Regions from separate parts of the Laceyella tengchongensis genome, predicted to be linked through region 2. Evidence: a T-box and tRNA genes for the amino acid it is inferred to sense, from the RefSeq annotation. Region 2 holds a T-box; the other holds one or more tRNA genes.
The links. A T-box is a leader RNA that pairs with one kind of tRNA and senses whether it is charged. The one in region 2 lies ahead of QQZ12_RS03590 (valine--tRNA ligase), so its partner is inferred to be a tRNA-Val.
Positions count from the first base shown of each region.

Region 1: it has a tRNA-Val gene. The T-box ahead of QQZ12_RS03590 (valine--tRNA ligase) is inferred to sense a tRNA for this amino acid. The anticodon was not compared.

Region 1 is NZ_FXTU01000012.1:27,080-33,181, reverse strand. It holds gene QQZ12_RS15980 (NAD(P)-dependent oxidoreductase) at 1-182, shown strand, start outside; gene QQZ12_RS15975 (ThiF family adenylyltransferase) at 243-1,277, opposite strand; gene QQZ12_RS15970 (hypothetical protein) at 1,390-1,713, shown strand; gene QQZ12_RS15965 (Bax inhibitor-1/YccA family protein) at 1,932-2,633, shown strand; tRNA gene QQZ12_RS15960 (tRNA-Asn) at 2,905-2,979, shown strand; tRNA gene QQZ12_RS15955 (tRNA-Ser) at 2,984-3,076, shown strand; tRNA gene QQZ12_RS15950 (tRNA-Glu) at 3,089-3,165, shown strand; tRNA gene QQZ12_RS15945 (tRNA-Val) at 3,170-3,245, shown strand; tRNA gene QQZ12_RS15940 (tRNA-Asp) at 3,254-3,330, shown strand; tRNA gene QQZ12_RS15935 (tRNA-His) at 3,340-3,415, shown strand; tRNA gene QQZ12_RS15930 (tRNA-Gln) at 3,419-3,493, shown strand; tRNA gene QQZ12_RS15925 (tRNA-Lys) at 3,504-3,579, shown strand; gene QQZ12_RS15920 (SgrR family transcriptional regulator) at 3,793-4,287, shown strand; gene QQZ12_RS15915 (glycerophosphodiester phosphodiesterase family protein) at 4,381-5,361, opposite strand; gene QQZ12_RS15910 (glycosyl hydrolase family 18 protein) at 5,590-6,102, opposite strand, start outside.
Region 2 is NZ_FXTU01000001.1:737,182-743,283, forward strand. It holds gene QQZ12_RS03575 (LysM peptidoglycan-binding domain-containing protein) at 1-594, shown strand, start outside; gene QQZ12_RS03580 (phosphotransferase) at 619-1,686, shown strand; gene QQZ12_RS03585 (hypothetical protein) at 2,029-2,187, shown strand; T-box leader at 2,313-2,551, shown strand; gene QQZ12_RS03590 (valine--tRNA ligase) at 2,600-5,257, shown strand; gene QQZ12_RS03595 (bifunctional folylpolyglutamate synthase/dihydrofolate synthase) at 5,381-6,102, shown strand, end outside.

The DNA.
Region 1 (6,102 bases), on a different contig from region 2:
AAAAAGATTTGCGGATTGTGCTCGCTGAAGCGGAGCGGATGGAACTTCCGTTGTTAGGGACGGCCACCGTGCAACAATTGTTGCGTGCTGTGCAAGCACACGGCGGTAACGAGGATGGCACGCAAGCGTTGGTTCGGGTGATGGAACAATTGGGGAATGTGGAGATCACGCCAAAGCAATAGTGCGCTTTTTAGCCGATGGTGAACAACAAGGCTCCGGGTATTCCGGAGCCTTGTTGTTATTTAAAAACCGATATATTTGGCAACCAAGTTTTTAGCCAAAGCGGTGTCGGTGGTGCCTTGTACGAGGATGCGTCCATCCGGGAACACGGCTAGGCGGTGTTGTTCATCAATCTGCACCCTTAGCATAAAGGGGTTGCGTTCCGTTTCCCCGACATGGCGTAGGCGTTCAGCCAAGCTGTCCAAATCTAACTTCACTTGACCCAAGGAGATTTGAACGGATTGGCGTCCGCACATGGAGATTTCTTGCGCCTCTTTTTCCACCGGATCGAGATAATCCCATTGTCGCTTGGCACAACAGGGGCATTGGTCGTTTTTTTGCGCTGACACCTGAAGCGCCTGGGCCTGATTGTGCCACAAATCGATATGACGCATCCGCGTTTCCAAGGCTTCCTCTGCCCCACATAGTAGCTTTAGGGCTTCTGTCGCTTGGTAAGCGGCGATGACATGGATGATTGGGCCGATCACCCCGGCCGTGTCGCATGTTTCTGTGGTACCGGGCGCGGGGGCATCCGGAAACAAACAGCGCAAGCAGGGGGTCACCCCAGGACGGATCGTGTAACTCATGCCGCGCGCACTCACGGCACCGCCATAAATCCAAGGGACGCCATGCTTGACACTAAAATCGTTCACCAGATAGCGTACCTGGAAGTTATCTGAGCCGTCCAAGATCAGATCGACTCCGGATAACAATGACTCTGCGTTTTTCCATGTCAGATCAGTGACGTGGGCTTCCAGAGTCAGCGTGGAGTTAATCGCCCGCAATTTGCGTTCGGCGGCGACGGCTTTGGGCATGAAGTTTTGGGCATCTGCTTCGTCAAACAGCATTTGCCGTTGCAGATTGCTCTCTTCAACGAAGTCGCGGTCAATCAGGCGCAACATGCCCACTCCGGCGCGAGCCATATGGTTGGCCAAGGCTGTGCCCAGAGCCCCCAAGCCGACAATCGCTACCCGGGCCCGTCCCAACTTTTCCTGGCCGCTCGGGCCGATGGGGGCGAACAAAATTTGGCGCGAATAACGGTTCATGTCTATGTTCATCAGTGAGTACGCCTCCTTCAACCCAAATTATAGCGGATTTTGAAAGCTGGCGGATGTGGAATGAATTTCTGGCTTGTGGGGAAGGGTTAAAGGATGAGGAGGTAGGGAGCAAATGGAAAAAAAGACGTACTACGTGACTGTTGATATCGGGCCGCGAGCGGGCGAGATCCGGGAAACTCTCGATGTGAATGACCCTAATTACGATTTTGAAATTGAAGCGACACCGGAAGAGATTAATCGTTTGGAGCAGATGTTCAACCAGGTGGAAGACACCGATTTTTCTACATTTGTGTTGGCGCATATCCCTTTTTTGGATAATGAACGGAAAGAAAATGTGACCGAAGACAAACAAATTGAGAAGATCTACCGCACCATTTATGAATTGGGGACGCCGGAAACCAAAGAGCGGATGCGGAGCGCCGGGTTAGTGCGTTGACATCTAGGTGGCCGGTTGCAAGCGTATATCAGCAACTTTCGAAATTACTTATAAGCAAAAGATCGAAAATTAGCATCGAAAGCGGTTTCGACCACTTTGCCTAAGCGGGTTCCCCTTCGCAAGCGAACATGCTTTTTGATATACTTAGGCTGTGCATGCTTCTGGTTTTGGGAGCTGGGCACTAAAAAATAAAAAGTATGTTCGGAGGGAACGTACCGATGAATCAAACGCAGTTTAACAACGGTGCAGGTAGCGCTGTCGCCTCGCGGACAAACACCATGCTACCTCGCGTGTTTTTGTTGATGTTCATGGGTTTGACCATGACCGCCATCATCGCGTATGTATTGGGAACAAATCAAGATGTGGTTCAATCGCTCCTGCAAAACTCGGGGATCTTCTGGGGGATCTGGGTTGTGCAATTGGTATTGGTGATCGGATTGTCGGCCTTGATTCACCGCATCCCAGCCTTTGTGGCCAATATCGCCTTTTTCGTGTATGCAGCGGTAACTGGAGTCAGCTTTTCGGTACTGATGGTGTTTTTCAGCTTGGATAGCATCGCTGGGGCGTTTTTCATCGCCGCGGGCATGTTTGGCATCAGCGCATTGGTTGGTTATACCACGAAGATGGACCTATCCAAGATTGGCTTTTTGGCGCTAATGTTGGTGTTGGGCCTGATTTTGGCATCGCTGGTCAACATCTTCTTCCTGAAGAGCAGCATGATCGAATTGATCATCTCTTATGCTATGGTGATCTTGTTCACGATTGTCACTGCATTTGATATGCAGACCATCAAGCACATGAGCGAGATGGACATGGACGAAGAAAACGTAAACAAGTATGCGATCTATGGCGCGTTGATGTTGTACATCGACTTCATCATGATCTTCAGAAACTTGCTTACCATTTTGAACGATGATTAATATGCGGCCCCCTGCAAGCCCTTGTAGGGGGAGTTTTTGTATGGCAAAAAGGATTCCACTCGTAGGGGCACTATGCCAATTAAAGCATAAAATTTTTTAAAGAACTTTGGTGCAAAAGCTCTTGACTCCGGTTGTTCTCCATGTTAAATTATTAATTGTCACTGCTCCCTGATGCAGTGGAAACAGAGAAAAACAAAGAACCATAAAAAGTTCTTGCAAATTGAAATCAAATGCGATATAATAAATCACGTCGCTGATAATTTTAAAATATTCCTCAGTAGCTCAATGGCAGAGCAACCGGCTGTTAACCGGTAGGTTGTAGGTTCGAGTCCTACCTGAGGAGCCAACGCGGAGAGATACTCAAGAGGCCGAAGAGGACGGTTTGCTAAACCGTTAGGGGGCTACTAAGCCCCGCGAGGGTTCGAATCCCTCTCTCTCCGCCATTTATATGCCTTGGCCCGTTGGTGAAGCGGTTTAACACACTAGCCTTTCACGCTAGCATGCAGGGGTTCGAATCCCCTACGGGTCACCAATATGGACGCTTAGCTCAGCTGGGAGAGCATCTGCCTTACAAGCAGAGGGTCGGCGGTTCGATCCCGTCAGCGTCCACCATATTTTGTGGAGCTGTGGTGTAGAGGCCTAACATGCCTGCCTGTCACGCAGGAGATCGCGGGTTCGAATCCCGTCAGCTCCGCCATTTTTCTTGGCGGCCGTGGCGAAGTGGTTAACGCACCGGATTGTGGCTCCGGCATTCGAGGGTTCGATTCCCTCCGGTCGCCCCACTTTGGGGGATAGCCAAGCGGTAAGGCAACGGACTTTGACTCCGTCATGCGTAGGTTCGATCCCTACTCCCCCAGCCATTTTTTTTGCGAGCCATTAGCTCAGTTGGTAGAGCACCTGACTTTTAATCAGGGTGTCGAAGGTTCGAGTCCTTCATGGCTCACCACAACACATTGTGCAGTTGGGCATAACTGCATGCAGACAGGGGTTCAAAATGGGAACGCCTTTTTTTATGCCCATCAACGCCTTATTGTCGGGTTCCGACAGTGGGGCGTTTTTTTTGAATAGATCCTTTGGTGTGCCGAGTCTTTATGCGTAGGTCATAACGATCAGTGTTGCATCATCCACTGTCGAATGGTAGGGATTGCGGGGTGATTTTGTGAAAACGGCGGAGCATTATTTGGAATTGAGGTATCGGCTACGGAATGTGGCCAATCATTGCTCCATCTATGTCAGTTTGGATGAATTGGCGTCCATTCTCTATTGTTCTACACGGAATGTAAAACGCATCCTTAGCAATATGCAAGAAGACGGGCTGATCTATTGGAAGCCGGGGGGCGGTCGTGGGCACCGATCCAAACTGCTGTTCAGGTGTTCGTTGGAAGAAGCGCTAACCACCCATATTGATGCTTTGTTGCATCGGGGAGCATTTAAAGAAGCGATTCGTTGGCTTAAACGGGAAGGCATTCCCGCCCGGGTGCGGGAGCGTTGTTATCGCGAAGTGTTAGCGGCGCTGAGCTTTCCACGCATCCATGTTAGGGAGGTAGAAGGACTGGACCGAACATGGCCATCGGGCATTGCGCCGGCGATGGTTTCCACGAATACGGGAAGGTGGCTGTTTGTGGATGGTCGTGACGGCGATAATAGAAAATAAAAAAAGAGAAAGCCCGGCACTGGTCTGCCGGGCTTTTTGTGTCTAATTTCCTTTAGATACCCAGCTCCCCTGGACAACGTGATGGTGGAAATATCACTGCGTCTGCCGCTGGATGAGTGGGGCGATGCGGTCGATGCGGTTGGTCCAGATGCCACCTGCGTAGTTTTCTGGCAAATGGTTGAGGTCTTCGGCGGTGTCAAAACCGGCGGAAAAACCACCACCATCCCGGACGAGAATGGTTCGTGTGCCCGCCTCGTTCATCCGGGCTAAGAAACGGTGGGGCCAACCCCACAACCATGGCGCGGCGTAATCGGGAACATGGAGTTGCGTGTGTTTGCATGCGTCTGGTACGACACCGGTCCAACCGATGGCCATGTAAGGAAGCAGACATTTTTTCAGTGAGGCTTTGGACATGGTGCGCAGATGGGGAAGTTGCCGTTCCAGAGCGGCGATGGGTTCATCCCCACCATATACGGTGATCCGGGACAAGCGGTCAGTGGGCAAGGCGGCGAGCCGACGGGCTAGCTGAGTTCCTTCCGCAGGGTCGTTGCTCTTCACATGTATCAGCAACTCCTGCTTGGGAAACGCAGCTAGCACTTCGTCAAGCGAAGGCATTAGCCCCACTCCTTTGCCGCGGAATGGAAACGTTTTGCCGCCGTCAGCGGTGTATCCGTAACCGATATCCAACTTCTTCAGTTCAGACAGAGTATACTCACGCGTCACACCAGTAGCATTTGTCCGGCAATCGAGTGTCCAGTCATGAAAAACAGCAAACTGGCCATCTTTGGTGGGGTGAACATCCAATTCCACCATATCGGCTCCGGCGGCAAACGCCGCTCGCATGGATGGGAGCGTATTTTCGAGGTAGGGGTGTTCAGGTGGATGAATTCGCTCCGCTGTGCAAGTGTCATTGGTCAGCCCCGTCATGTCGAATGTTTGCCCAAGTCCCCGGTGCGCCAGCAACATGGGTTTTTGAGCGGGTGGGTTGGTGAAGAGCGAGCTGTTGTTGAAATATACGAAAACGATCAAGCCCAGCACCACCCAGAATCGCTTTTTTTTGAATAGTCGCTTCATCTTTGGTAGCCCTCCATTTCGCGGTAATCTATTAAATGGAGCAATATGATTGCGGTGTGGAATGAATGTTTTCACTTCCCATTTTACTGGCGGAGGGGGAAAGAAAAAGGGAATTTCAGACGTTCTATGTCCCCGTTTTTGCGCGCTAGAGGCCTAGAGGAGCGACATCAGGGTGGAGGGGACAAAAAAAGCGGCTGTTCTACGTCCAGCCGCCTAGTTGTTATTTATTTATTTTAGGTCGTTGTACAATTTGTTGAGCAATGTTTGGTTGCGGTCACTTGACAACTCCCAGAACATGGCACCAGCCAAGCCTTTGGATTTGAGGTAAGCGGTTTTGTGGCCGAAGGATTCCGCATCATCATAGGAAATGAACACCTTGTTGGTCGGATTGTACAGATAGGGCACTTTGGAGACCGAATTCCAGTAGCGGGTGTAACCGTTTTTATTGATATAGTTGTTTTCTAGGTCAGAGAAGTCCAACACGCCATTTTCCCATGTTCCTTGGGAAGGGCCATTACAGGTTTGGAATTGGCCGTTGTTGGTAGCAGGGCAATCTTTCCAACCACGCCCGTAGAATGGCATGCCCAGCACCAATTTGGAGGCGGGAACACCTTTATTCAGGAAGCCGTTTACAGCAGCGTCAATATTGTAAGTGTCGCGCTTTGGATGGGGATCACTGGGGTCCGCATAGAGCGGAGCATTATGTCCATTGGCGTTTTCCCACGCGCCACGGAAATCATA
Region 2 (6,102 bases):
CAGCATGATTTTGATGACGCCAAAGTGGAGATTGAATTGGAGACACCTGATGATCCGCAGGTGGGTGACGCCGAGCACGAAGAGCAAGATGTGCATTTGATTCAACCGGTGGAGTCGATCGAGTCGATGCAAGCCAATTCCGAAGAGCAAAAGGCGTTGACAGTCGATCCCCAAGACTTCTGGCGTGAACGCCAGGCGAGCAAGCAGGCACAGACGGCGGAGTCGATCAAGGAAGGGGAACAGCCTGAGCCGGTGGAAATGTCGGATTCGGATGACTCGGAAAAAGCCGATACGGAACAAGCGGATGGCGCACAACCCGACGAGAAGCAGGAAAACGCTTCCTGGATCGGCTGGTTGTTGCGGGAAAAAGAAGAAGCGTTTGTGCCGATGAAAATGGTTATTGTCCAGAAAGATGACACGATTGACACAGTGGCGAACAGATATAACGTATCGGCTAATGAGTTGATCAGGCTAAACCGATTGCAGACAGACGTGCTGGTTGAAGGGCAGATTTTGAATGTGCCCAAGCAGCCTGAACACCCAAGTCCGCATGCAGAGATTTCTGCGTTTGGTTGGCACGGCAAAAAGCGTTGATGCCCACGGAAAGGGGGAGTGGCAGTGGACCGATCAGCTTTAGTGTGGGAAGTGTTGCGGCAATACGGTTATGAAGATGCGTATATGGAAAAAGTGGGTAGCGTGATCTACCTGGCTTTGCCTGAAGGGGAATATGCGCTGAAGTGTTCCAGAGCCCCACGTGAAAAATTGTACCTCTTGCACCAACTGTTGAATGAGGCAATTCAATCGGGGTGTAACCATCTGTTGCCTTGGATGGAGACCAAACAAGGGGAGCCAGTGGCCGAAGTGGAAGGCACCTGTTGGTATATGGTTCCTTGGAAGCGGCGGTCTGTCCCAGATGGAAAGCGCTGGTCATCTGAGGAAGCGATGGGGGCTTTAGCCCGTTTGCATCAGGCGACGGAACCAGGTTGCAAAAAATTGGATGAGTTGGCGCCGTCCATCCGGCAAGAAGACATCGAGTCTTGGAAGCGCAAGATGGAGATGTTGGAACAATATGCGAAACACGGGAAGGATCGCGAATTCATCTCCCCATTTGAACAGGCCTTCGCAAGCGCCAAAGAACAGCTGGACCGTAGCTTCCAATTTGCCATCCGGGGATTGGAACGCTACCGCGAAAGTGAGAACGCCTCCTTGCCGCGCGCCGTTCTCTGCCATGGCAGGGTTCATCCCAGCAATGTGGTACAGGACGAGGAGCAAGTGTATCTGATTGATTTTGACCACGCGCAAGTAGATACGCCAGCCCGTGATGTAGCCCTCGCCATCCAGCGTTTTTCGCTCCATGATGAGGCAGATCCGTTCAAGCTGTTTGAGGCTTATGAACGGGTGTGGAAGTTAGAGCCCAAAGAGAAACGGTTGTTGGCCTTGTATTTGTCATACCCCGAGCGAATATTGAAAACACTAGGGCGGTATTTCGACAAACCGCGTACCGCCATGGTAGAGCCGCAATTCACCAAGCGTTTCGAGCGCGAGATCAGCCAGCATGAACAAATGCAGGAGCTGGTGAAAAGTTTGTGGCCGTCCAAAAAGAAAAAAGAAGAGCGGGAAAAAGTCCAGGTCGCCTCTCACCAACCCGGACGCAAGAAGAAAAGGAAAAGGGCAAATTATCGCTAGTTTGAATCGGGGTTATCCCCGGTTTTTTATTTTTTGTAAAAGTTTGTGCAGGGCTTTTAATGGTAAACTAAGGGCAAGCACCCATAAGATCACTTCCAACATCAAGGATCTCCTCACTTACATAGAAGATGGTATAGAAAGGGTAAGGGACAAGCGTCCCCTCATCTTTTGTTGCCCAATGAAAAAAAGTTGCTTATGACCAAATTATATGCCACAGGTTGCGTGGTTGCTTGTTTTTTTGGAGATTTGGGAGAAAGACTAGACAGAAGTGAACGAAACGTGGAGAATAGGAATATGTTATAGGGACCAAAAGCGGATGCTGACAGGAAGGGGATTTTCAAGTTGAGTATGGTAAAAACCATGGTGAAAAAAGCATATCGCGGTGTTTTGTTTTTGGTGTTTCTCAGTATTCTGATGCTGGTGACAGTATTGTTGATGACCTTCTTGGCCGATCCTCAGGCGATGTATGATCACATCAGACAAACGTTTGGTGTTCGCTGATATATGGCAGGACTGGACTCATATGATTCATTGGCGATCTCCATCGCCGTTTTTATTTTGTTTGGGCGTTTGTTTGACTCTCACATTCAAAGGTTGTAATATAATAAAACAATCAATAAATGATTAATTAAGCTATGAAAGGGAAGAGTAGGCGGGATAGAGAGCCTGTCAGAGAGAGGAGCCCACGGCTGGAAGGCTTCTTCAGGTTACACCGTTGAACGTCGCCCTTGAGCTGAACATCTGAAGGGTGTTGCTGTGTAAGATGTTCCGGCGCCAACCGATACCTGGCCCTAGAGTGCACTGAACTGACTAGTTGGGTTCGGTGAACAAAGGTGGTACCGCGAAACAACCTTTCGTCCTTTGCATGGGACGGAAGGTTTTTTATTTTGTCTAACAGTGAGGAGGATGTAAGATGGGTGAACCAGTGAAAAGCAATTTGCCATCCGCCTACGACCCGAAACAGGCGGAAACGAAATGGTACAACTATTGGATTGAAGGGAAGTTTTTCGAAGCGGGGAAAGACCAAAGCAAACAGCCGTTTACGATTGTCATTCCCCCGCCAAACGTCACCGGCAAGCTACACATTGGCCATGCGCTGAACGTAACACTACAGGATATCTTAATTCGTTTCAAACGGATGAGCGGGTATGACGCCCTGTGGTTGCCAGGAATGGACCACGCTGGCATCGCCACCCAGGCGCGGGTCGAGGCGAAGTTGCGGGAGCAAGGGATCAGCCGACACGACTTGGGTCGGGAAAAATTCTTGGCGGAAGTGTGGAAATGGAAAGATGAATACGCCCAGAACATCGCCGACCAGTGGCGCAAATTGGGGTTGAGCTTGGATTACAGCCGTGAGCGGTTCACATTGGACGAAGGGTTATCCGCCGCCGTGAGAGAAGTGTTTGTGCGCTTGTATGAGAAGGGGCTCATTTATCGCGGCAAATATATCATCAACTGGGACCCCAAAGCTCGCACGGCTTTGTCTGATATTGAAGTAATCCATAAAGAAGTTAAAGGCGCGTTGTATCACTTAAAATATCCGCTCAAAGATGGTTCAGGCTACATCCGAGTAGCGACAACGCGTCCCGAAACGATGTTGGGTGACGTGGCGGTGGCCGTTCACCCCGATGATGAGCGGTATCAAGGGCTTATCGGCAAAACAGTTATCTTGCCGTTCGTGGAGCGGGAGATTCCGATTATCGCCGATGCGTATGTTGACCCGGAATTCGGTAGCGGAGCAGTGAAGATCACGCCGGCTCATGACCCGAACGACTTTGAGATGGGGCAACGCCATCAATTGCCGCAAATCCTCGTGATGAATGAAGAGGGTCGGATGAATGAGTTGGCTGGGAAATACCAAGGCATGGATCGCTTTGAATGCCGCAAACAGATCGTCAAAGACTTGGAAGCGGCGGGTTTGTTGATTGAAATCGAGGAGCATGTCCACTCGGTGGGTCACAGTGAACGGACGGGAGTCGTAGTCGAACCGTATCTGTCCACGCAATGGTTCGTTTCCATGAAGCCTCTCGCCGAACGGGCCATCAACGCGCAAACACAGGGGAAAGGCGTAAAGTTTGTGCCTGACCGCTTTGAGAAAATCTACTTGAATTGGATTGAAAACGTGCGCGATTGGTGCATCTCGCGCCAATTGTGGTGGGGGCATCGCATCCCGGCGTGGTATTGCGACGAGTGTGGTGAAATGACTGTGGCTAGAGAGGAACCGACCACTTGTCCGCATTGCCAAAGCAACGCATTGCGCCAAGACGAGGATGTGCTTGACACATGGTTTAGCTCGGCATTGTGGCCTTTCTCCACGCTGGGTTGGCCTGAGCAAACGGACGACCTCAAGCGTTATTTCCCCACGGATGTTTTGGTGACAGGTTATGACATCATCTACTTCTGGGTAGCGCGCATGATCTTTACGGCGTTGGAATTCACTGATCAGATTCCATTTAAAGATGTGCTGATGAACGGTTTGGTTCGCGATGCGGAAGGCAGAAAGATGTCCAAGTCTCTGGGGAACGGCGTTGACCCGATGGAAGTGATCGACCAGTATGGCGCAGATGCGATGCGCTATATGCTGTCAACTGGTTGTACTCCGGGGAATGACCTCCGCTTCCGTTTTGAACGGGTGGAGGCGGCGCGCAACTTCGCCAACAAGATCTGGAATGCGTCCCGGTTTGCGCTCATGCACTTGGAAGGGGTGTCGGCTGAAGAACTGGAACTCAAAGGGCCGTTCTCCATCGCCGACAAATGGATTTTGCACCGACTCAACGAGACAGTGAAAGACGCCACTCGCCTGTTGGAACGGTACGAATTTGGCGAAGTGGGACGTGTGATCTACAACTTCATTTGGGATGAACTGTGCGACTGGTACATTGAATTTGCCAAGCTACCGCTGTATGGAGAAGATGAAGAAGCCAAACGCGTGACCCGCTCGGTGCTGACCCATGTGCTGGATCAAGCGTTGCGGTTGTTGCATCCGATGATGCCTTTCATCACGGAAGAGATTTGGCAGCATCTGCCGGTGGAAGGGGAAAGCATCACCGTTTCCGCTTGGCCTCAGGTAAATGAAGCGTTTGACGCGCCAGAAGCGGTTCATGAAATGCAAGTGTTAATCGAAACGATCCGTGCGGTGCGCAACATCCGTGCTGAAATGGAAGTACCTCCTAAGCATCAAGTGTCATTGATGGTGCGTCCTGATGGGGAAACCCGGCAGGCGTTTGAACGGAACGAAGCGGCTATCAAGCGTTTGTGCGGAGTGAACCAATTGACCATCGATCCTGCATTGGCGCGACCCGACAAATCGATGGCTGCGGTAGTGACCGGTGCTGAGCTGTTCTTGCCGCTCGCGGGGCTGGTTGATGTGGAACAGACGGTGAAACGCTTGGAGGCGGAGTTGAAAAAGTTAAACGCCGAAGTAGAACGCGTTGAAAAGAAATTGTCCAATCCGGGATTTGTCGCCAAAGCACCTGAACATGTGGTGGAAGCGGAACGGCAAAAAGGGGAAGAGTACAAGGAAAAACGCGAGAAAGTGTTGGCACGGATTCAGGAGATCAAAGGTTCATAAAAGGCGGTTGACGGGAGGAACGACCAAAGATTCCTCCCGTCCCGTATTGTTGACGGAGCGTCCTTTTAAATGCAAAATGTACAGAGGTAGTTTTTTTATTGTTTAACGAAGGGGAAGAAGGTCATGGATCGAATGACTTCATTTGCTGTACCAAGTGATGTGTTCGACTGGATGGAACAAACTTGTGCGCAAGCGATCCAGCCCGGTTTAGAGCGGATGGAGTGGGTGCTTGAGCGGCTGGGCCATCCAGAGAGAAGATGCAAATTTATTCATATCGCTGGCACGAATGGCAAAGGGTCGACTGCGGCGATGATTGCATCGGTGCTTAAGGAAGCGGGATATTCGACTGGTTTGTTTGTTTCCCCCTATATCCTTTCATGGCGCGAACGGATTCAAGTGGATGGGAACCCGATCTCCGATGAGGCGTTCGTGCATTGGTCCAATCAGTTGCGTCCATTGGCGGAAGAGATTAGAACGGAAGGGCCTGGCCCGCTCACTCCGTTTGAATTTTGGACGCTTGTGGCGATTTTATACTTTGCTAAGGATGCCGTTCCTTGGTTTGTGGTGTGGGAAACCGGCCTTGGCGGCCGCCTCGATTCCACCAATGTCTGCTATCCGCTGGTTTCGGTGATCACCGAGGTTGGTTTGGATCACCAAGCGTGGTTGGGGGAATCCCTCGCGGACATCGCGCAGGAAAAAGCGGGCATCATCAAGGCGGGGGTACCTGTCGTGTGCGGTGCGGGACGGGCGGAAGTGCAAGCTGTGATTCATGAAGCGGCACAATTGAAAAACTGCAAGGTTTACCAAGTGGGCCGCGATTATCGGATAGAGCCAGCAGAACAGAC